Regions from separate parts of the Geomonas agri genome, predicted to be linked through region 1. Evidence: riboswitches for the same ligand, from Rfam matches in the RefSeq annotation. Region 1 holds a riboswitch; each other region holds the start of a gene.
The links. A riboswitch is a leader RNA that binds a small molecule or an ion and turns the genes downstream of it on or off. The one in region 1 is predicted to bind molybdenum cofactor.

Region 1 (7,027 bases):
TCTGGATGCCGTCCACTGGGCAGCTGCTCTGGCAGCGCGCGCCACAGGCGATGCACTTCCCCTCTATGAGCCGAACCTTCCCGCGCGGCTTTTTCAGTTTAGTTTTAGCTTCAGCCATCTTTCCCCCGCTCCTAGTCACGTCCATCAGGTCCACCGGGGCCACCGGTGTCCGCTCAGTCCACAAAGGTTTTGGTGACGCCTACACCGCCAGCATGTCGCTGGCAACCAGCTTCTCCAGCAACAGCCGGGCGGTGCCCGCCGGGTCGCCCAGGCCGTCGCCGATGATCTCGCCCGCCGCGCGTTGCGGCGAGAAGATCCTGCTCACCCAGGTGGGCGAGCCCTTCAGGCCGACGCTGTTCGGGTCCAGCTGGAGTTCCTTATTGTCCCAGACCTTGACCTCCGCCTTGGCAGCCTTGAGCCGCATGGGGACTGTCGGGTAGCGCGGGCGGTTCAGTTCGCGCACCACCGTGATCATCGCCGGCAGCTTCGCCTCCACGATCTCGTAGCGACCTTCCAGCTTGCGCCGGACCCGGATCTTCTTGGCAAGAAAGTCGAGGTGCTCGATCCGGTCCACCAGGGTAAGCTGCGAGAATCCGAGGCGGATGGCGATGCCCGGGCCGACCTGGGCCGTATCGCCGTCGATGGTCTGTTTGCCGCAGAAGACGATGCCCACCTCGTCCTCCTGGGCTAGTTTCCTGATCGCCGCCGCCAGCACGTTGCTGGTGGAAAGCGTGTCTGCGCCGCCGAAGGCGCGGTCCGAGCAGAGGATCGCCTCGTCCACCCCGAGGGCCAGCGCCTTACGGAGGGTCGCCTCCGTGTTGGGCGGCCCCATCGAGAGTGCGGCCGCCTTGAAGCCGTAGCGGGCCTTCATGCGCAGGCTTTCCTCGACGGCGTGGGTGTCGTAAGGGTTGACGATGAAGGGAATGCCATCGCGCACCAGCGTATTAGTGACCGGGTCGATCTGCACCTGGGTTGTATCCGGCACCTGTTTAATGCAAGCCACTACGTACATGTAAATTCCTTTCCTTCCGCAAGCAGTTTCGAACTCTCAGCCAACTCTCCGTCCAGCGTTTAACCTGCCTTCAGCCACAGCCCACTCGTGTCCACCACGTCCACCTGGTTCCACATAGGTTTTGGTGGCTTCTGGCTTAGTGGCTAGCCCTGGAAAGCTCCCACTGCTCCCTGAACAGTGCGAACGCCTCGCGCATGATGAAGGAAGCCTTCTTCCCCCTCTTGTCCATCAGCTTCTGGATTGCGTCACGCTCGTCGTCGCTCATACGGATTGAGATGATGTTCACTTTTTTCTGGCTTCTGTCCTTCATGACTTCTTCTCCCCTTCTTTTTGGTCCTGAAAATATGCTGCGTTTAGAGCAGCTCGATCTCATCGTCGGGGCGTACCACCCCGCCGCTAATCACAGTCGCGAAGACACCTTCCTTGGGCATGACACAGTCGCCGGCCTGGTAGTAGATGGCGCAGCGGGTGTGGCAGACCTTCCCGATCTGGGAGATCTCCAGCACCGCCGGACCGATGCCGAGCCGGGTACCGACGGGGAGGTGCATGAGGTCAATGCCCCGGGTGGTGATGTTTTCGGCAAAGTCCCCGGCGCCGACCGACAGCCCTAGTTGCACCATCTTGTCTATGCTCTCCTGGGCGAGCAGGCTCACCTGACGATGCCAGTCCCCCGCGTGCCCATCACCGATGATGCCGAAGTTCTCCCGCAGGTGTACCTCCGGCGCCGCCTTCTTCCTCTCGCCTTTGTTGCGGCTTATGTTGACCGCCACTACCGATGCGCTCATTGCTTCCTCCGTGTTAAGGGGGGGCACCTGCGGAACCAGTCCCCTGGCAGCCTTTCGCCAGCCCCTAGCCCCTGCCTTTAACCGCCAATCCTCGACATATTGACCACCGCCTGTTCAGATCCTTCCTCGGCGATATGGTGCCTACCCGGCTTCTGGGTCACGATGCTGCGCAGGGTCTGCCGCAGCGCCTCGGGGTCCTCGCTGGCCAGGAGCGGCTTCAGCTCCGTGCCCTGTTCCGAGAAGAGGCAGCCGCGCACCCGGCCGGTCGCCGTGATCCTGATCCGGTTGCAGCTCTCGCAGAAGTGGCCGGAGACCGGGGTGATGATCCCGATGGCACCCGCCGCCCCCTGTATCTTGTAGTTCCTGGCCGGCCCCGCCATCTCCGAACTGACCAGAGGCAGCAGCGGATACCGCTCGCCGATAGTGGAGAGGATCTCGCTCCCCGGCATGCTCTGGGCGCCCCACTCCTCGTCCTGAAGGGTCGGCATGTACTCTATAAAGCGAACCGTGAACGGCTTCTCCAGGGTCAGCGCCGCGAAGTCCAAGATCTCGTGATCGTTCACCCCGCGCATCACCACCATGTTGATCTTGAGCGGACCGAAGCCAGCCTTCTGTGCCGCATCGATCCCGGCCAGCACCCGGTTCAGGTCCGCACCCCGGGTAACCCGGGCGAAGGTTTCCGGCTGCAGGGAGTCGAGGCTGATGTTGAGCCTGGCGACCCCGGCATCCTTGAGCGGCTGGGCCAACTCTTCCAGCAGCAGTCCATTGGTGGTCAGCACGAGTTCCTTCAGACCCGGCAGCGCCGAAAGGCGTCCCAGGAAATCGACCAGCCCCTTCCGTACCAGCGGCTCCCCGCCGGTTACCCTGATCTTCTCTATCCCCTGCTCCACGCACGCGGCGGAGACGCGGTACAGCTCCTCGTAGCTCAGCATCTCTTTATGCCCGAGCTTCGCCACCCCCTGCGCCGGCATGCAGTAGCAGCAGCGCATGTTGCAGCGGTCGGTGACCGAGAGTCTTAAGTAGTTGATCCGCCTGCCGTAGGTATCGATCAGTGCCATGCCTTACTCCCTTCGGAAACACGCCTCGCCGTATACAAAGGCAATATCGATACCAATTGTCCCGATTCGGAGCAAAAAGGGAGATCAGCCACTAATGAGGGAGCAACTAAGCTGGTGAATACATGGGAAACGAACCGATTTTTGTCTTCTTGAATTCAACATACAGGCGGGGAGTGTGACGACGGTTGGCACAGCAAAACGTGCGTTCCACAAAAGAGCAAACGTTCCATTGTGGAACGTTGCAACTGTTCGATTTGAGGACGCAACTTCGGAGGGGATAGTGGAGGCAGCAAACACAGCGCTGGTTAAGTATACGGTATCCTGTGAATATTATTCAGTATCCCGAAAAATTGTGTTTACAGCAAATTCTGGTACGCCCCTTGCGATAGCGTAGAAAACCGTTTTAGGAAAGTGTATGCAGCACGGCACCACCTTCTTAAAAACAAAAAGAACCGGGTCCAGCCCGGAAAAACAACAGGGGGAATTGAAAATGGCATTAGGAGAGCAGACTTACGGTTTCTACATCCCGACGGTATCACTGATGGGCATCGGCTCCGCTAAAGAGACCGGCGACCAGGTTAAGGCACTGGGCGCTTCCAAGGCGCTGATCGTCACTGACAAGGGCCTCTCGGCCATGGGCGTTGCTGACAAGATCAAGGAGCAGGTAGAAGCTACCGGCGTAAAAGCCATCATCTTCGACGGCGCTGAGCCCAACCCGACCGACACCAACGTGCACGACGGCGTGAAGGTGTACCAGGACAACGGCTGCGACGCCATCATCTCCCTGGGCGGCGGTTCCTCCCATGACTGTGCCAAAGGTGTAGGCCTGGTCATCGGCAACGGCGGCCACATCCGCGACTTCGAAGGCATCAACAAGTCCACCAAACCGATGCCGCCGTTCGTCGCCATCAACACCACCGCAGGCACCGCTTCCGAGATGACCCGCTTCTGCATCATCACCAACACCGACACCCACGTGAAGATGGCTATCGTCGACTGGCGCTGCACTCCGAACATCGCCATCAACGATCCGCTGCTCATGGTCGGCAAGCCGGCAGCCCTGACCGCTGCAACCGGCATGGACGCCCTGACCCACGCTGTCGAGGCTTACGTCTCCACCATCGCTACCCCGATCACCGACGCATGCGCCATCAAGGCCATCGAACTGATCGCCACCTACCTCTCCAAGGCTGTCGCTAACGGCGAAGACCTCGAGGCACGTGACAAGATGGCTTACGCCGAGTACCTGGCCGGCATGGCGTTCAACAACGCGTCCCTGGGCTACGTCCACTCCATGGCTCACCAGCTGGGCGGCTTCTACAACCTGCCGCACGGCGTCTGCAACGCCATCCTGCTGCCGGCCGTCAGCCAGTACAACCTGATCGCCTGCCCGGAGCGTTTCGCTCACATCGCCAAGGCTCTCGGCGAGAACGTCGACGGTCTGTCCGTGACCGAAGCTGGCCAGAAAGCCATCGACAGGATCCGCAGCCTCTCCGCTTCCATCGGCATCCCGACCGGCCTCAAGGCCCTCAATGTCAAGGAAGAGGACCTGGCCATCATGGCAGAAAACGCGAAGAAGGACGCTTGCCAGTTCACCAACCCGCGCAAAGCGACCCTCGAGCAGGTCATCCAGATCTTCAAGGACGCAATGTAATACCGTAGTAGCATGATCCCCTCCCCCCCGGGGGAGGGGCAAGTTGAAACCGCCTGCGGGCCCGACCGGCGCGCAGGCCCGAGCACATGCAAGAGATGCGTAAGCGGTGTCGGGTCAGTCACGCATCAAAAAATCTCCGAGCCGTCGCAGCCTAAAAGGGAACTTCCCTCATGGCTCCAGGCCAACGGGTTTCGCTGGAAACGGCGGAGCCTCCCTCTTGGAAAGGAGTCCCGGCGGTCAGCACTGCCGGTAGAACTAAACAAAAACAGGGAGCTTGAAAAGCATGGATAAGATTTTTCGCGTCAACATGACCGACCTCACCACCAAGATCGAAGAAGTTCCGGCAGCATGGGCAGGCCTGGGTGGCCGTGGCCTCACCTCCACCATCGTGGCCGCCGAAGTACCGCCGACCTGCCACGCACTTTCCGCCGACAACAAGCTGGTTTTCGCACCGGGCCTGCTGACCGGCACCGCTGCAGCGAACTCGGGCCGTCTCTCCGCAGGCGCCAAGAGCCCGCTCACCGGCGGCATCAAGGAGTCCAACGCAGGTGGCACCGCGGCACAGATGCTGGCTAAGCTCGGCATCAAGGCCATCATCATCGAAGGCGCACCGAAAACCGGCGCATGGTACAACCTGGCGGTGGGCGTGAACGGCGTCACCATCAACGAGGAGAAGGAACTGCTTGGCCTGGGTAACTTCGCCGTCATCGACGCGGTCGAGGCCCGCCTGGGCAAAAAGACCGGCGTCCTCACCATCGGCCCGGCCGGCGAACTGAAGATGACCGCCGCCAACATTTCCGTGAAGGACCCGGACAGCAAGATCCGCAGCCACGGCCGTGGCGGCCTGGGCGCAGTCATGGGCTCCAAGCAGATCAAGTTCATCTCCATCGACGGCGAAGGCGCGAAACCCGTGACCATCGCGGATCCGGAGAAATTCAAAACCGCAGCAAGGGCGTTCTCCAAGGCGCTTCTCGACCACCCGGTCTCCGGCGAAGGTCTCCCGACCTACGGCACCAACGTCCTCGTCAACATCCTCAACGAAGCTGGCGGCCTGCCGACCAAGAACTTCACCACCGGTCAGTTTGAAGGGCACGACAAGATCTCCGGCGAGACCATGCACGACACCATCGTGGCGCGCGGCGGCAAACCCAAACATGGTTGCCATGCCGGCTGCATCATCCAGTGCTCGCAGGTCTATCACGACAAGGACGGCAAGTACGTCACCTCCGGCTTCGAGTACGAGACCATCTGGGGCCTGGGCGCCGACTGCTGCATCGACAACCTGGACGACATCGCCCGCGCCGACAACCTGATGGACGACATCGGGATCGACTCCATCGAAACCGCCGTCATGTTCGGCGTGGCCATGGAAGCCGGCATCCTCAAGTGGGGCGACTCCAAGGAAATGCTCCGCCTGCTGACCGACGAAATCGCCAAGGGCACCGCTTTGGGCCGCGTCCTGGGTGGCGGCGCAGGCTCCGTCGGCCGCACCTACGGTGTGACTCGCGTACCCGTGGTCAAGAACCAGGGCATCCCGGCGTACGACCCGCGCTCCGTCAAGGGCATCGGCATCACCTACGCCACCTCCACCATGGGCGCCGACCACACCTCCGGCTACACCATCGCCACCAACATCCTGAACGTCGGCGGCTACGTCGATCCGCTCAAGAAGGACGGTCAGGTCGAGCTCTCCCGTGCCCTGCAGATCGCTACCGCCGCGGTTGACTCCACCGGTATGTGCATCTTCGTTGCCTTCCCGGCGCTGGACATTCCGGAGTGCCTCCCGGCCCTGATCGACATGATCAACGCCCGCTTCGGCATCGCCCTCACCGGCGACGACGTCACCAACCTGGGCAAGTACATCCTGAAGACCGAGCGCGAGTTCAACCAGAAAGCCGGTCTCACCAACGTCCACGACCGTCTGCCGGACTTCTTCAAGACCGAGCCGGTCGCACCGCACAATGCGGTGTGGGACTTCACCGACGAGGAAATCGACGAGTTCTGGAACTTCTAGGAACTTTTCCTACGCCCGGCGTGACGGAAGTCACGCCGGGTTTTTCCGTTTGAGCCTAACACGCAGGTGCCGCATGAAGATAACTCTCAAGCTTTTCGCCACATTCAGAAACGGCAGGTTCAAAGTCGCCGAGCAGGAGCTCGCCGAGGGGACCGACGTGCGCCAGGTGGTGCTCTCCCTCGGGCTCACCGAGGAGGAGATCGGTATCGTCATGCTGAATGGCCGGCACGGTGAGCTGGACAGCAAACTGAACCAGGGCGATACCCTTTCGCTCTTTCCCCTGGTTGGAGGAGGCTGATATGCGCAAGGTGATCACTTTTCTGAAAGAGCAGGCGCAGGACGGCCTGCTTCCCTGGAGCGCCCAGGATGCGACGGCCAAGCGCTTCAACCTGAGCCACGCAGCGGTCGAACTGCTTGCCCTGCAAAATGGCCTCTATCCGGCGCGCTACCAGCGCAACCGCAACATGATCCAGGTCGACGAGCAGCTGTGCCTGTTCCAAAGCC
Region 2 (7,027 bases), 780 kb from region 1:
GCCGATCAGGGAGCGCGCCATTTCCGGGCTGGAGCACTTGGGTATCATCCTCGACAAGGAGCGCAATGCCTCCGCCATGACCAGGAAGCGCGAGACGCTCATCACCACCGACGATTCGCCGGTCAAGGTGTACGTCATCCCGACCGACGAGGAACTGGTGTTCACCGAGGACGTGGCCGCCATCCTGAATGGCAGCTACACCGACCACATGAACTTCGAGTACAGCTTCTCCAGGCCCGACTTCGTCAGGAAGTAGGGGAGGGCGAGCACAAGATAGCAAAAAGGCCGGCGGGGCATCCCCGCCGGCCTTTCTTGTTTTTGAAACCGCGCCGGACCAGTCGGTCCAGCGCTGCGTTGCTAGCCTTGCGCCTGCACCGCGGTGATGGCGGTGACGTCGACGATGTCCTGAACGGAGCAGCCACGGGAGAGGTCGTTAACCGGCTTGGCCAAGCCCTGGATCACCGGGCCGATGGCCTTGGCGCCTGCCAGACGCTCGACCAGCTTATAGGCGATGTTGCCGGCATCGAGGGTCGGGAAGACGAGCACGTTGGCCTTGCCGGCCACGCCGCTCCCCGGTGCCTTCTTGGCGCCGACCGCCGGGATGAGGGCAGCATCGGCCTGCAACTCGCCGTCGATGGAGAGCTCGGGATCCATCCCCTTGGCGATTTCCAGGGCCTTGAGAACTTTGTCCGCGTCCTGGTGGCTGGCACTTCCCTTGGTGGAGAAGGAGAGCATGGCGACGCGCGCGGGGACATCGAGGAAGGACTTGCAGTTGCGCGCGGTGGCGATGGCGATCTCGGCGAGGGCCTGGGCGTCCGGGTTCGGATTCACCGCGCAGTCGGCGAAGAGGATGACGCCGTTCTCGCCGAAGTTCGGAGTCTGGGTGGCCATCAGGAAGAAAGAGGAAACGGTCTTGATGCCGGGGGCGGGGCCGACAGTCTGGAAGGCGGCACGCAGCACGTCGCCGGTGGTGCCGGTGGCGCCGGCCACCTCGCCGTCGGCGTCGCCTTCACGCACCATCATGCCGGCGAAGTAGAGGTTATCCTGCGCTGTCAGCATCTCCTGGGCCTGCTGCGGGGTGAGCCCCTTGGATTTCCTCAGTTCCACGAGTTTCGCGACGTAGCCGTCGAGCTTGGGCGAAGTGGCGGGGTCGACCAGCTCCACGCCAGCCAGGTTGATCCCCTTGGCGGCGGCAGCGGCCTGGATCGCGTCCGGCTTGCCCAAAAGCACGATTTTGGCCAAACCTTGTTCCACGATCTGCTGGGCGGCGAAGAGCATCCGCTCGTCGTAGCTCTCCGGTAAGACCACCGTCTTGAGTTTCGATTTCGCCTTCTCGTGAATCTGCTTAACCAACGGCATGAGCATTCCTCCGTAATTGAATTATAAAACCGTGTTAGTTGTATAACCCAGCAGGCGGGATCGGTCAATAAAAAAGCCGTCTTGGACAGTCAGCGCGGGAGCGGGGTACCGCACTCCTCGGGGTCTCCCTGCAGCTTGGCGACCGCGTGCGGAACGGCGGCCCAGACGAAGCCGATGTTCTCGGTTGCGCCCTTGGGGCTACCGGGAAGGTTGATGATCAGGGCGTTTTTGCGGATGCCGGCGACGGCGCGGGAGATGATGGCGTGCGGGGTCTTCTTGAGGCTTTCCATACGCATCACCTCGCCGAAGCCGGGGAGCAGGCGTTCCACCACGCGCTCCGTTGCTTCCGGGGTGACGTCACGCGGCGAGACGCCGGTGCCGCCGGTGGTGAGGATGAGGTCGTAGAGGCCGCTGTCGGCCCACTCGGTGAGCTTTGCCGAGATGAGGGCGCCCTCGTCGGGGATAACGTCGGTGCAGGCAACGGTGACGCCGCGTTCCTCGAGCCAGGCCCGAAGCGCCGGGCCGCTGCCGTCGGCACGCTCCCCGGTGGAACAGCGGTCGCTGAGGGTGAGAATGGCTGCTCGCATGGTGGTGTTTCTCCTTTAGTCCTCGCGCTTGAAGACGCCGCTCTTGCCGCCTTCCTTGTAGTGCAGCTTGACGTCCGAGATGACGATGCCCTTGTCGGTTCCCTTGCACATGTCGTACACGGTGAGGGCGGCAACGGTGGCGGAGGTCATTGCTTCCATCTCTACGCCGGTTCGCTCGAAGGCGCGCACGGTGGCCATGACGCCGATGGTTCCCTTCGCCTCGTCGACCTCGAACTCGATGGCGACGTGGTGGATGGCGAGCGGGTGGGAGAGGGGAATCAGGTCCGGGGTCTTCTTGGCTCCGGCGATACCGGCCAGGCGGGCCACGCCGAGGACATCGCCCTTGGCCATCTTGCCGGAGATGATGGCCTGCACGGTCTCGGGTTTGAGGGTAAGGACGGCGCCCGCTACCGCGGTGCGCATGGTCGGGGTCTTCTGGCTCACGTCCACCATGATGGCGTTACCGCTGGCGTCGAAGTGGTTGAACGACATGTTAAACCTCCATTTCCAAGGTGGGATCGAGCAGGTGTAAATCTACTTCCGCGCCGGCGGCGAACTCGGTCGCCTCGGCGGGCAGGATGGCTAGGGCGTTGCAGCGCAGCATGGTTTTCAATATCCCGGTGTTCTGATCACCGGAGGTGCTGGCGACAAAGCGCCCGCCCTCGATGGCGACGTGGACGCGCAGGAAGTTCACCTTGCCCGCCTTCTTGCGTGCCCCTTCTTTTAGCACCCCCCGCACGGTGCGCCGGAACACCTTCACGTGTCCCATCATGCGCAGGATCGCGGGGCGGGCGAACTCCTCGAAGGTGATCATGGTGGAGACCGGGTTGCCGGGGAGGGAGAAGACCGGCACGTTGCCCCTCATCCCGAAGGCGGTGGGTCCACCGGGCTTGATGCCGGGCTTCCAGAACTGTTCCACTACGCCGAGCTCCGCCAGGATTTCGCGCACCAGGTCGCGATCACCGGCTGATACTCCGGCCGAGGTGATCAGGACGTCGGCTTTAAGTCCCTCGGTGAGGAGCGCCCGGTGGCTGTCCCTGTCGTCGCGGGCTATGCCGAGGATGACCGGATCGGCGCCGCAGAGCTTGATGGCGGTGGCGAGAGCGAGGGTGTTGCTGTTGACGATCTGGCTTTCTTTTGGCTCGGTGCCGATTTCGACAAGTTCGTCGCCGGTGGAGAGGATGGCGACCCGCACCTTACGGTAAACCGGAACCAGGACCGCGGAGAAGGAAGCCAGCAGGCTCACCTGGGGAGCGCCAATCAGCGTCCCTCGGGTCATGATCACTTCACCGTTGCGCACGTCCTCGCCCTGGAAACGGATGTGGTCGTGCTTTTTCACCTGCTGCAGCAGCTTCACGGTTTCCGGGGTGTTCTCGGTCTCTTCTATGGGGACGACCGCATCGGCGCCGGGCGGGATTGGGGCGCCGGTCATTATCCGTGCGGCGCATCCTGGCGTTACTACGTCGTCCGAACTGACCCCGGCGGGGATGTAGTCGGTGACCCTGAGTACGGTGCCCAGCGCGCAGTCGGCGCTCCTGACGGCGAAGCCATCCATGGCGGAGTTGTCCCAGCGCGGCATGTCTTTAGGTGCCACGTAATCCTCGGCCAGCACCCGTCCGGCCGCTTCCAGCAGCAGCACCCTTTCCACACCGGCGGGCGCCACTTTGTCGATGACCATGCGTCTGGCTTGCTCGTAGTTCGTCATCTTTTCCTCTTTCTTCCTTGGTAATGGCAATAACGAAAAAGGGCCCGACTCCGTGAAGGAAGAGGGCCCGTGCGCTGATGCGGCGGTGCTTCTCCTTTCCAAGAGGGAGGCGGTGCCGTTTCCGGCAGCACCCATCGGCTGCGGTGCCTTGGAGTGTTTCCCTTTAGACGGCCGCGGCTCGGAGACGTTTCTGCATATTTTCCCAAGCCATAGCATATTTGCCGGGAAAACAACAATTATTTTAGGTTAAGGGTAAGCACGGCAGCTTTCCAAGGTGTAGCGTAACTAGCCGTAACAATGCAAATTCCTTCGCTCAAAACGTAGCCTTTACATGTCGTATACTTTCTTCCACTCACGGCGCACGCTCGTCTGGCTCCCTCATTAAAGTGGTTGCTTTCCGTTTGACAAACAAGGTATGGTTTTTATCGTGTACCCTAAAGCCGTGTCCGCACCGAACGCCCGGGGGATCACCCGCCGCTTGAAGCCCGGCGTGCAACTACCAGTAATCAGGAAGAATTATGTCTTTGATAGACACCTACGGCAGGCGCATCAACTACCTGCGCCTCTCGGTCACCGACCGATGCAACCTGCGCTGCAGCTACTGCATGCCTGAAGAGGGCGTGGAGAAGTTGAGCCACTGCGAGATGCTCTCCTACGAGGATCTGCTTCGGATTTCCGCCGAGGCGGTTGCCGCCGGGATTGAGAAGATCCGCGTCACCGGCGGCGAGCCCTTGGTGCGCAAGGGGATCATTGACTTCCTTGCGCGCCTGGCCGCGTTGCCGGGGCTGAAGGAATTGGTGCTGACTACCAACGGTCTGCTGCTGAAGGAGATGGCCCAGGGGCTGAGGGATGCCGGGGTGCAGCGGCTCAATGTGAGCCTGGATTCGTTGAAACCGGAAACCTTCGCCGCCATCACCCGCGGCGGTGAGCTGCAACGGGTCTTGGACGGGCTTGACCAGGCGGAGCGGGTCGGTTTTCCGCCGCACAAGATTAACGTGGTGGTCATGCGCGGGGTGAACGACGACGAGATCCTCGACTTCGCGGCGCTGACCCTGAAGCGCCCCTACGCGGTGCGCTTCATCGAGTACATGCCCACCTGCGGCGACGCCGACTGGCGCGATCTCACCGTGCCCGGCGCGGAGATCAGAGAGCGCATCGCCCGGGAGTACACCATCGAGGAGAGCACCAACAGTGAGCGCTCCGGCCCGTCCAAGAACTTCCGAATCCAGGGGGCACCGGGGTCGCTGGGCATCATTACCGCCATGACCGGCCACTTCTGCGACGGCTGCAACCGTCTGCGGGTGACCGCCTCAGGCGTCGCCAAGGGATGCCTGTTCTCCGGGACTGGCGTGGACCTGAAGCCGGTGCTGGCGACGGGTGATGACGAACTGTTACGCAAGGAAATCCGGCGCATCGTGGCGGCCAAACCGGGGCGACACGAGGTTACCGACGAAGGTGTAGAAAGCAAACCATTCGCCATGTCCCGCGTAGGCGGGTAGATAAGAAGGAGAAGGCATGATCGGAAAGATAGTCGCCGTTAACATCAGCAAGAACAAAGGGGAGAGGAAGACCCCGGTACCCGAGGTCACCCTGCGCGAGGAGCACGGCATCGTCGGCGACGGCCATGCCGGTGACTGGCACCGCCAGGTGAGCCTTCTGGCCCAGGAGAGCATTGCCAAGATGCAGGCACTTGGCTTGGACGTGAAGGAAGGGGACTTCGCCGAGAATATCACCACCGAAGGGGTGGACCTGGTGAGCCTCCCCATCGGCGCCAAGATCGAACTGGGTGAGACCCTACTCGAGGTGACCCAGATCGGCAAAGAATGCCATACCCGCTGCGCCATCTACTACCAGGCCGGCGACTGCGTCATGCCCAAAGAAGGGATCTTCGCCAGAGTGCTCAAGGGCGGGGTGGTGAGGCCGGGGGATAAGGTCGTGGTGTAGGGTTGCGGCTGCGGTGGACGGTTTGGCAACCGCGGTGGCCTGGCGTGCACGCTTTTGGTGGACGACATGGCCGCAGTGGACCCCGTGGACCCGATGGCATTTTGCAGCTGATTAAAAACTGTTTTTTGTGGGAGGGAGAGGGTGGTTAGTGCTCGCAGGGGAGCAGCACGGTGAAACTGCTGCCGCGGCCTGGTACGCTCTCCACGTCGATGCAACCGCCGTGTTCCCTGATGATGCCGTAACTGACCGACAATCCCAACCCGGTGCCGTTGGCCTTAGTCGTGTAGAAGGGGTTGAACACCTGCCTCAGGTTCTCCAACTGGATCCCCACCCCGGTGTCGGAAATCTTCACTTCGTAGTTGTCCCCACTCCCCACTGGCGCGCTCCTGATGTCGAGTACGCCCCCGTCGGGCATCGCCTGTACCGCGTTCAGGATCAGGTTGGTGAACACCTGCCGTAGCTGGTCCTGGTCCCCTTCGATGACGGCAACTTCCTCCGCGTAGAACTCGAATACCTTGATCTTCTCCAGGGAAACCTGGTGACCGATCTGCCCCACGATCTCGTGCAACAGCTCGTTCAGGGGCACTTCGCCGCGCTCCATCTGCTCGCGCCGGGCGAACTTCAACAGGTTGGACACGATCCGCTCCACCCGCTTCACCTGCTGGAAGATGGTGTCCACCTCCTCCCGGTTGGGCGCGTCCTCGGGGACGGAAAGCTGCAAAAGCTCGGTGTTGCCACGGATGATGGCCATGGGGTTGTTGATCTCGTGGGCAACGCCCGCCGCCAGCTCGCCGATGGCGGCTAACTTCTCGACCCGCAATAACTCCTCGCGCGTCTGCACCAGGAGCCGGTTCTTCTCCTCCAGTTCAGCGGTCCTCAGCTGCACCTTCTGCTCCAGGTTCCGGTTCAGCTCGATGATGCTGTCCTCGCGCTCGGCGAGCGATTGGCTCATGTCGTTGAAGCGCTCGGCCAGGTCGCCGATCTCATCGCGCGAGTCGATGGTGCTCTTCACGTCCCGCTCGCCCGCCGCCACCCGCCGCGTCAAGAGCTCCAGTTCCTTGATCGGCTGCGCCAGCTTCCTCCCAAGGAAGCCGGACATGGACACCCCGGTCAGTCCGCTCAAGAGAAGCACGAAGCTCAAGAGGACGGCCATGTCGGTCTTGACCGCAGAGTAGTGGCTCTCCAGCATCCCCACGTAGAGCGCACCTATCGGGACCCCTTGCAGCGACAGGATCGGCTCGTAAGCGGTCAGGTACCAGTCGTTGACCACGAATGCCCGTCCCACCCACTTCGCCCCTTTCAGGAGGACGCGGTCGTACACCGGTGCCGAGAGCTTGGTACCGATGGCGCGGCTGCCGTCGGTATTGGGGACGTTGGTGGCGATCCGGACGTCGCCCTGGAAGATGGTCGAGTTGCCCACGTCGCGGCCGTT
Region 3 (7,027 bases), on a different contig from region 1:
ACGCTTCGGTGTACTCCTCGGTGCACCACATGTTTCGCTCCCCCTTCAAGCACGTCGAGCTGCCGCTGTTGCTGACCAGCCTCGTGCTTCTCGTCTCCAGCCTGGTCATGGTCTTCTCCGGTGAGACCAGTGCCCTGATCGCGGGGGGGACCTCGGCGGGGCTGATCGGCGTGCTGCAGTGCGTACGGCAACTGGTCCGGAACTGGCAGCAGCACTCGGTACGCGAGGCCGTCTTCACCGAGTTTGCCGAGTTCCTGCAGCGGGAGACGCTGCAGTAAAAACAAAACCAGAAAACCACTGGCCACGCTTGCGGGCCATAGCGCTTCAGCGCGAAGGCTCGGGGAACATCTGAGAAAATAGTGAGAGAAGCAGAAGGCTTGAGGGGGGGACCCCCAAGACTTTTTCTCGTTTCCCGGGTTTTCCCAGCGGTCCTCAGGACTTCTGCTAATGGTTTTTGCTTCTGATTTTGGGGTTTTTAGGTATAGTGTTTTCTGCCCAAGCATCAATATTCCAATGATGGAGGTAGGAAGCATGAAACGCCTGATTTTACTCAGCCTGATTCTTGTTCTTGTTGTGCCCATGACTGCGTTCGCCAGTCTGGATTCGTTTCTCTCCAGCCTGAACGTCCAGGCCCGCGCCGACATGACCGGGTTCTCCGCCAAGGTCAGCGCCCAGTTCGGGGTGCCGACCGCCAAGGTCCAGATGGTGCTGCAATCGGTCCCGGAGCCGGCGGACGCCTTCATGCTGTTCCAACTGGGGCAGTTCTCCGGCAAGCCGGTAGACCAGGTTTACCAGGTGTACCAGCCGAACAAGAAGAAGGGGTGGGGCGCCATCGCCAAGGAGCTGGGCATCAAGCCGGGCTCTGCCGAGTTTCACGCCCTCAAAAGGGGTGACCTCCGCCTGACCGGGCAGCCGATGGGGCGCGGTGGCGACGAGGACTCCGGGCCGGGCAAGGGGAAAGGGAAGGGGCACGGCAAGGGACACAACAAGTAGCGGATGTACTGCGCAGCAATTCAAAGCAAAGGCCGGGTTTTCACCCGGCCTTTGTTGTTTTCTGTCTGCCCTGCGTCGGCTAGAGCCGGAACTGCTGCACCAGGCTTTCCAGGGTCTGGGCGTTATGCGCCAGCTGCGATGCCGCGGCGGCGGTCTCGTTGGCGCCGCGTGCCGTGTGCTGCACCACGTCGGTGACCTGCTGCACGTTCATGGTGATCTCGCTGGTGGTCGCGGTCTGCTCTTCGGCCGCCGTGGCGATCTGGTTCACCTGCATGGATACCTCGCCGATCTGCTGCAGTATCATCTGCAGAGCCTCGCCCGACTGCTGCGAGGACATGGTCCCCTTTTCCACCTCAACCACCCCCTCTTCCATGGCGCTCACCGCTGCCTTGGTCTCGTCCTGGATGGCCTTGATCATGTTGCCGATCTCCTTGGTGGCCCTGGTGGTCCGTTCCGCCAGGGCACGCACCTCGTCTGCTACCACGGCGAAGCCGCGTCCCTGCTCGCCGGCGCGCGCCGCCTCGATGGCGGCGTTGAGCGCGAGCAGGTTGGTCTGGTCGGCGATGTCCTCGATGGTGGCGATGATGTCGCCGATCTGCTCCGAACGTGCCCCGAGGCTCTCCACGGTCCCGGCGCTGTCCTTGACCCGCTCGGCGATGCGCGCCATCCCGGCTATGGTTTCCTGCACCACGTGCCCACCCTGGGCCGCCGATTCGCTGCTCTGGCGTGAGGCCTCGGCGGCGCGGACGCAGTTCTGGGCGATGTCGCCGCTGGTGGCTGCCATCTCCTCGCTGGCGACCGCCACCGAACCGGTCTGGGAGGCAAGCTCCTCGGCGCCGGTGGCGATCTGTTCCGCCGTCGCCTTGAGTTGGTGGGATGCAGAGGCGATGTCGCTGGAACTCGCCGATACCTTGCCCAGCATGTCGCGCAGGTTTGCCACGACCCTGCGGGTCGAGTCGGCGAGGTGCCCCAGTTCGTCCTCGCCGGTAAGGGTGATGGACACGGTGAGGTCGTTGTCGGCCAGGCGGTCGTTGGCGGCGATCAGTTCCGCCACCGGGGTGGTGATGCTGTGCACGATCATCAGGGCCAAGAGCGTGGAAAGGATGACGGCGATGACCAGAAGGGCAAGCACCACCAAGCGCCCCTGGTCGATCATCTGCTTTGATTTTTCCCCGACCCGCACCATCTCCTTGTCCTGGTGGGAAAGCATCTTGTCGATGGCGGCGAAGAAGGCGCTCTGCGCCTTGCGCATCGGCCCGATCAGTTCCTGCCCCGCCGTATCCTTGTTCCCTTCCTTGATGGTGGCGATGACGTGGTGCTGGGCCTCCTGGTAGGCAGCCTTGGTCTCGATCACCTCCTTCAGCGCTGCTTTGCCGGAGTCGCTCTGCACGGTTTTCTTCAGTTCCTCGATGCGCTTGTCGACAGCGTGGAGCGATTCGCCGATGCGCTTCTCTTCCTTTTGCATCTCCAGCGGGTCTGCAACGATGACCATGTTGCGCAGACCGCGGGCGACGACGTTGACCTGCGACTTAAGGTCGTTGAGCGCCACGGTCTTGGGCCACTTGTCCTCGATCAGCGTACGGACTTTGCTGTCGAAGGCCGCCATCCTGTTGATCGAGTAACCTCCCACTACTGTCATGAGGACCACCACCATGGCAAAGGCTATACCGAGTCTGGTGCGTAGCTTGATTCCCGAAAGGGTCATCGTCGTTTCCTCCTGAGGTCATTGGCTCAGAGTCACATCTGGTCGTTCTATGAGAGATATCGACACAATCTTTCTTCATCTTGAGCGGAAAAACCCGGAGCTTACAGCCTTCCCTCTTTTTGTCATTGACTTGCAGTACAAAACACCATACTGTTTATGACAGTATGGTGTCCGCGGTTTGGCAGTGGAGGGGGAAGTCATGATGTCGGCAGTTTTGTATGGGGGGACGGCGCTGGCCGTGTTCGTGTCCTGGCGGCTGGACCCCGAGAAGACGAGGCGGGCCTTGCGCATCGGCGCCAAGTCGCTGCACGGGTTGGCCCCGCGCATCTTGGGGATGGTGGCCCTGGTCGGCCTGGTGCTCGCCCTGGTTCCGCCCGAGGTGATCAGGAAACTGTTCAGCCACGGCGGCATCGGGGGCTTCAGCCTGGTGGCAGCCATCGGTTCCATCGTGACCATGCCTGCGCCCATCGCCTTCGCGCTGGTGGGATCCCTGTTCAAGCTGGGGGCCGCCCCCGCGAGCCTCGCCACCTTCGTCACCACGTTGACCATGGTGGGGGTGATGACCGCACCCATGGAGATCTCGTGTTTCGGCAAGCGTTTCACGCTGCTGCGGCAGGCCTTGAGCTTCGTGGTGGCCATCGTCATTGGACTGGCCATGGGGGTGCTGCTGTGAAGGCGAAGCTCGTCGACTACCGGCTACTTTTTATCGTGCTCGCCGCGAACCTGGCCCTCTCCCTGTGGCGGCCGGAGACGGCGCGGCTTGCCGCGCTCAACTCCACCGGCTTTCTCCTGGAGGTCCTCTCGATCGTGCCGCCGGTCATGGTGCTCATGGGGCTTTTGGACGTCTGGGTGCCGCGCCGACTGGTGGAAGCGCACCTGGGGCCGGATTCGGGTGCTGTCGGCGCCGGGGTCGCCATGCTGCTGGGGACCGCGGCCGCCGGTCCGCTCTACGCCGCCTTCCCGGTGGCGGTGTCACTGCGCAAAAAGGGGGCGCGGCTGGCCAATATCGTCATCTTCCTGGGGACCTGGGGCGCCATCAAGATCCCCATGATCCTGATGGAGAGCAGCTTCATCAGTCTGCGTTTCGCCCTGCTGCGTCTCGCGCTCACCGTGCCCTGCATCCTCGCCTGCGGCTACCTGATGGAGCGGCTGATGCCGGAGCAGGAACTTGCACAGACGGAGCAGGAACTTGCACAACCCGGGGCGGTGGACGCCTGAACCTGGCGCTCCCCGTTTCGGCGGAAGCCAGCCCCAGACCAGAAAGGAAGCCCGATGCCTCCCAAACGAAAGCAACAGTACCGACACCTCCCCGCCTTCATCCTGCTCGCCCTGGCCGAGGAGCCCATCCACGGCGGCGCTATCTTGAACGCGCTATCCCAGCGCATGCCCCTCTTCAAGCCGGACAGCGCCGCGGTCTACCGCACCCTGCAACAGCTTGAGGACGAGGCGCAGGTGGTTTCCAGCTGGGACACCAGCGGCAGCGGCCCGGCGCGCAGGGTGTACCGGCTGACGCAAACGGGGTGGGAGAAGCTGGAGGGGTGGCGGGAAGACATCGAGATGCGCATGGCGACCCTGCGCTACTTTCTCGATACCTATGCGGCAATTAAAAAACCACGGCAGTAGGTAACGGCCTGGCTGCAGCTCCAGGGGCGAGGCCGTGCAAAGCCGCTATGCCGGGAACGGTTGCACCCTGCTCCCTGCGTGGTGACGCAGCTGTCGGGGATGTGATGGATGCCGCGCAGCTGTGGGAGCGAGGCCCAGCGGCGCGTTGACTTGCAACGAGGTACTGGTACTGTTTCCGGGTCGAGCCCACCCCGGTGGGCCCCGCACGCGGGGGGAGCGATGCCGCAGCCGGAACCGGACCAGACCATGGCCTCCGTAGTGAGCCGCAACATCGCGGCTCTCCTGGAGCGGCGCCACGCCGAGGAGCGCAGCAAGGGAGCGCAGGAACGGCTCGCCGACGCCATCACCTCCTTCACCGGCAGCATGCCCTTCGTCTATATCCATCTGGTCCTCTTCGGCGCGTGGATCCTCATCAACGCCGGCTGGCTCGACATCCTGCCCCGTTTCGACCCCACCCTGGTGATCCTCGCCATGGTCGCCTCCGTGGAGGCGATCTTTCTCTCCACCTTCGTTCTCATCAGCCAGAACCGCATGTAGGCCTCCGCCGACCGGCGCGCCGAGTTGAACCTGCACATCGACCTCCTGGCGGAGCACGAGGTGACCAGGGTCATTGCCCTTTTGACCGCCATCGGAGCGAAGCTCGGCGTCGAGGAATCGAAGAATCCGGAGCTCGAGGAACTGACCAGGGATGTGCAGCCCGAGAAGGTGCTGGACACCATGGACCAGGTCGAGCAGGAGAACAAGGACGAGTAACCTGCGGAAAGTTTGCCGTTTCACATCATATTTTTCTGGAGTATACGTTTTACCTGTGTTAAAGCTTCTGCCCAAATTAATCTGAGCCTCTCCGAGCTACGCCGCCTACAAGGACTTCCTCACGGCTGCGGGCCAACGGGTGCTGCTGGAAACGGCGGTGCCTCCCTTTTGGAAAGGAGAGCCTTGTGGCAGAGCGGAGACTCCGAACTGTTAAAGGCCCCTTTCCACCCAGGATCGGGGCTTTTTTTTGTCCAGCGTTATGTAATTTGTAATACAACGGGTTAGGAGTAAGACAGATGCGGATAGCCATTTCAATCGATGATACCGACAACCTGGAGAGCAGGGGGACCGGGGAGATCGCGTCCCTGATCGCGGACGAACTGCAGCAGCGGGGATGGGGGAGCTGCAGCTACATCACCCGGCACCAGCTCTACGTGCACCCGGACATCCCCTACACGTCGCACAACAGCGCCATGTGCTTCTACGCCGACGTGGGCGAGGGATGGCTGGAACCGGTGATCGAGTACGTCTCGGAGTTCCTGGAACAAGAGAGCGCGCCGGGCTCTGATCCGGGGTTGTGCGTGGCGGTGCCGGCCAGGATGGCGGCACGCAACGAGCTGATCGGTTTCGGCCGCCGCGCCAAGCGCGAGGTGATCGGCATGGACGAGGCCTACGACCTCGCCAAGCGGCTCGGCGTGCACCTCTCCCAGCACGGCGGCACGGGGCAGGGGGTGATCGGTGCCCTGGCCGGCGCGGGGCTCAGGATGTCGGGTAACGACGGGCGCCTCAAGGGCTTCCTCGAGTTCGGCCAGCCCTACCGCATGCTGCGCGTGGACGAGCTGCTGCAGCACCCGGTGGTAGACGTGGTAAAGAGCGTGACCGGCGAGGCGCTCAAAGACGAGGACCTGGTGGCGTTGGGAGAAAAGCCGAAAACGGTGCTCATCGAGGGGGAGTCGGTGCTCCTCGTTGCTGCTGCCCAGTCGCCGGGTTCCCAGGCGCGCTGGCAGACGCTGCATAGAAAGCAGCTGAAGGCGTACTAGCATGTGGCGTAGCGATCAGAGAGGGAACCGGGAGTTCGCCCACGGCAAGGAGGCCTGGGGGCTGGCGGCGCAAGTGGCCGGGGGCTGCGCCTGCTTCGTGGCGGACGTCGAGGAGGAGCAGGTCGTCGAGGAGGAGCTCTCCTGCTACAACTGCCGCTACCGGCGCTGGAGCGTTGACTCCTTCACCTGCCTGCGCCTGCCGCCGCTAAACGCGGCTGCTTAGGGGATTGTCTTTTTGCACGACACCATTCTGGACATAGAAGATTTCGGTTTCACCTACCACGGCGCCGCGGGGTCGAGCCTGGCCGGGGTGAGCGCACAGGTCCGGCGCGGTGAGTTTGTCTGCCTCACCGGCGATTCCGGCTGCGGCAAGAGCACCTTGCTGCTCGGCATCATGGGGCTGCTGCGCGGTGGGACCCGGGTGGGCACCATACGCGTCGCCTCCTCGGACGCCGCGGACGGCGCCCCGGCGGCGGGGATCGTGTTCCAGACCGCGGAGTCGCAGATCCTGTGTTCCACGGTGGCCGAGGAGGTCGCCTTCGGGCCGGAAAACTGGTGCGTGCCGGCGGACGAAATCGCGCTGCGGGTGCGCGAAGGGCTCGCGGCGGTCGGGCTGACCGGCGAGGAGCAGCGCAGCGTGGAGCGCTTCTCGGCGGGACAGAAGCAGCGCCTCGCGGTGGCTTCGGTGCTCTCGATGCGGCCGGGGCTCCTGCTGCTCGATGAGCCGACCTCGCAGCTCGATGTCCAGGGGAAAGAGGAACTGGTGGCGGTGTTCACGGAGCTCAAGCGCAGGGGGCACACCATCGTGATGGCCGAACACGATCCGCGTCCCTTCGAGGCGCTGGTGGACCGCTACCTGAAGCTGGAGCGGGGACGTCTGGTAGGGAGCGACCGGGTCCCCCCTGACCCGGTG

Region 2: linked by a shared signal. The riboswitch ahead of K7R21_RS04990 (molybdopterin molybdotransferase MoeA) and the one ahead of K7R21_RS01680 (aldehyde ferredoxin oxidoreductase family protein) in region 1 are both predicted to bind molybdenum cofactor.
Region 3: linked by a shared signal. The riboswitch ahead of K7R21_RS19155 (hypothetical protein) and the one ahead of K7R21_RS01680 (aldehyde ferredoxin oxidoreductase family protein) in region 1 are both predicted to bind molybdenum cofactor.

What each region holds. Positions count from the first base shown of each region.
Region 1 is NZ_JAINZO010000001.1:362,754-369,780, reverse strand. Features, by position in the region: gene K7R21_RS01710 (electron transfer flavoprotein subunit alpha) at 1-118, opposite strand, end outside; gene K7R21_RS01705 (electron transfer flavoprotein subunit beta/FixA family protein) at 200-1,012, opposite strand; gene K7R21_RS01700 (hypothetical protein) at 1,149-1,322, opposite strand; gene K7R21_RS01695 (MOSC domain-containing protein) at 1,366-1,797, opposite strand; gene moaA (GTP 3',8-cyclase MoaA) at 1,875-2,855, opposite strand; gene K7R21_RS01685 (iron-containing alcohol dehydrogenase) at 3,346-4,509, shown strand; molybdenum cofactor riboswitch at 4,632-4,753, shown strand; gene K7R21_RS01680 (aldehyde ferredoxin oxidoreductase family protein) at 4,793-6,523, shown strand; gene K7R21_RS01675 (MoaD/ThiS family protein) at 6,597-6,821, shown strand; gene K7R21_RS01670 (HesA/MoeB/ThiF family protein) at 6,823-7,027, shown strand, end outside.
Region 2 is NZ_JAINZO010000001.1:1,144,681-1,151,707, forward strand. Features, by position in the region: gene K7R21_RS04970 (acetate kinase) at 1-256, shown strand, start outside; gene pta (phosphate acetyltransferase) at 358-1,359, opposite strand; gene K7R21_RS04980 (MogA/MoaB family molybdenum cofactor biosynthesis protein) at 1,449-1,946, opposite strand; gene moaC (cyclic pyranopterin monophosphate synthase MoaC) at 1,962-2,438, opposite strand; gene K7R21_RS04990 (molybdopterin molybdotransferase MoeA) at 2,440-3,651, opposite strand; molybdenum cofactor riboswitch at 3,727-3,847, opposite strand; gene moaA (GTP 3',8-cyclase MoaA) at 4,170-5,150, shown strand; gene K7R21_RS05000 (MOSC domain-containing protein) at 5,167-5,595, shown strand; gene K7R21_RS05005 (cache domain-containing protein) at 5,741-7,027, opposite strand, start outside.
Region 3 is NZ_JAINZO010000002.1:1,765,809-1,772,835, forward strand. Features, by position in the region: gene K7R21_RS19115 (GSU0071 family protein) at 1-278, shown strand, start outside; gene K7R21_RS19120 (hypothetical protein) at 532-993, shown strand; gene K7R21_RS19125 (methyl-accepting chemotaxis protein) at 1,073-2,698, opposite strand; gene K7R21_RS19130 (permease) at 2,898-3,371, shown strand; gene K7R21_RS19135 (permease) at 3,368-3,916, shown strand; gene K7R21_RS19140 (PadR family transcriptional regulator) at 3,971-4,321, shown strand; gene K7R21_RS21010 (DUF1003 domain-containing protein) at 4,541-4,858, shown strand; gene K7R21_RS21015 (hypothetical protein) at 4,883-5,074, shown strand; molybdenum cofactor riboswitch at 5,152-5,269, shown strand; gene K7R21_RS19155 (hypothetical protein) at 5,371-6,114, shown strand; gene K7R21_RS19160 (hypothetical protein) at 6,116-6,337, shown strand; gene K7R21_RS19165 (ABC transporter ATP-binding protein) at 6,350-7,027, shown strand, end outside.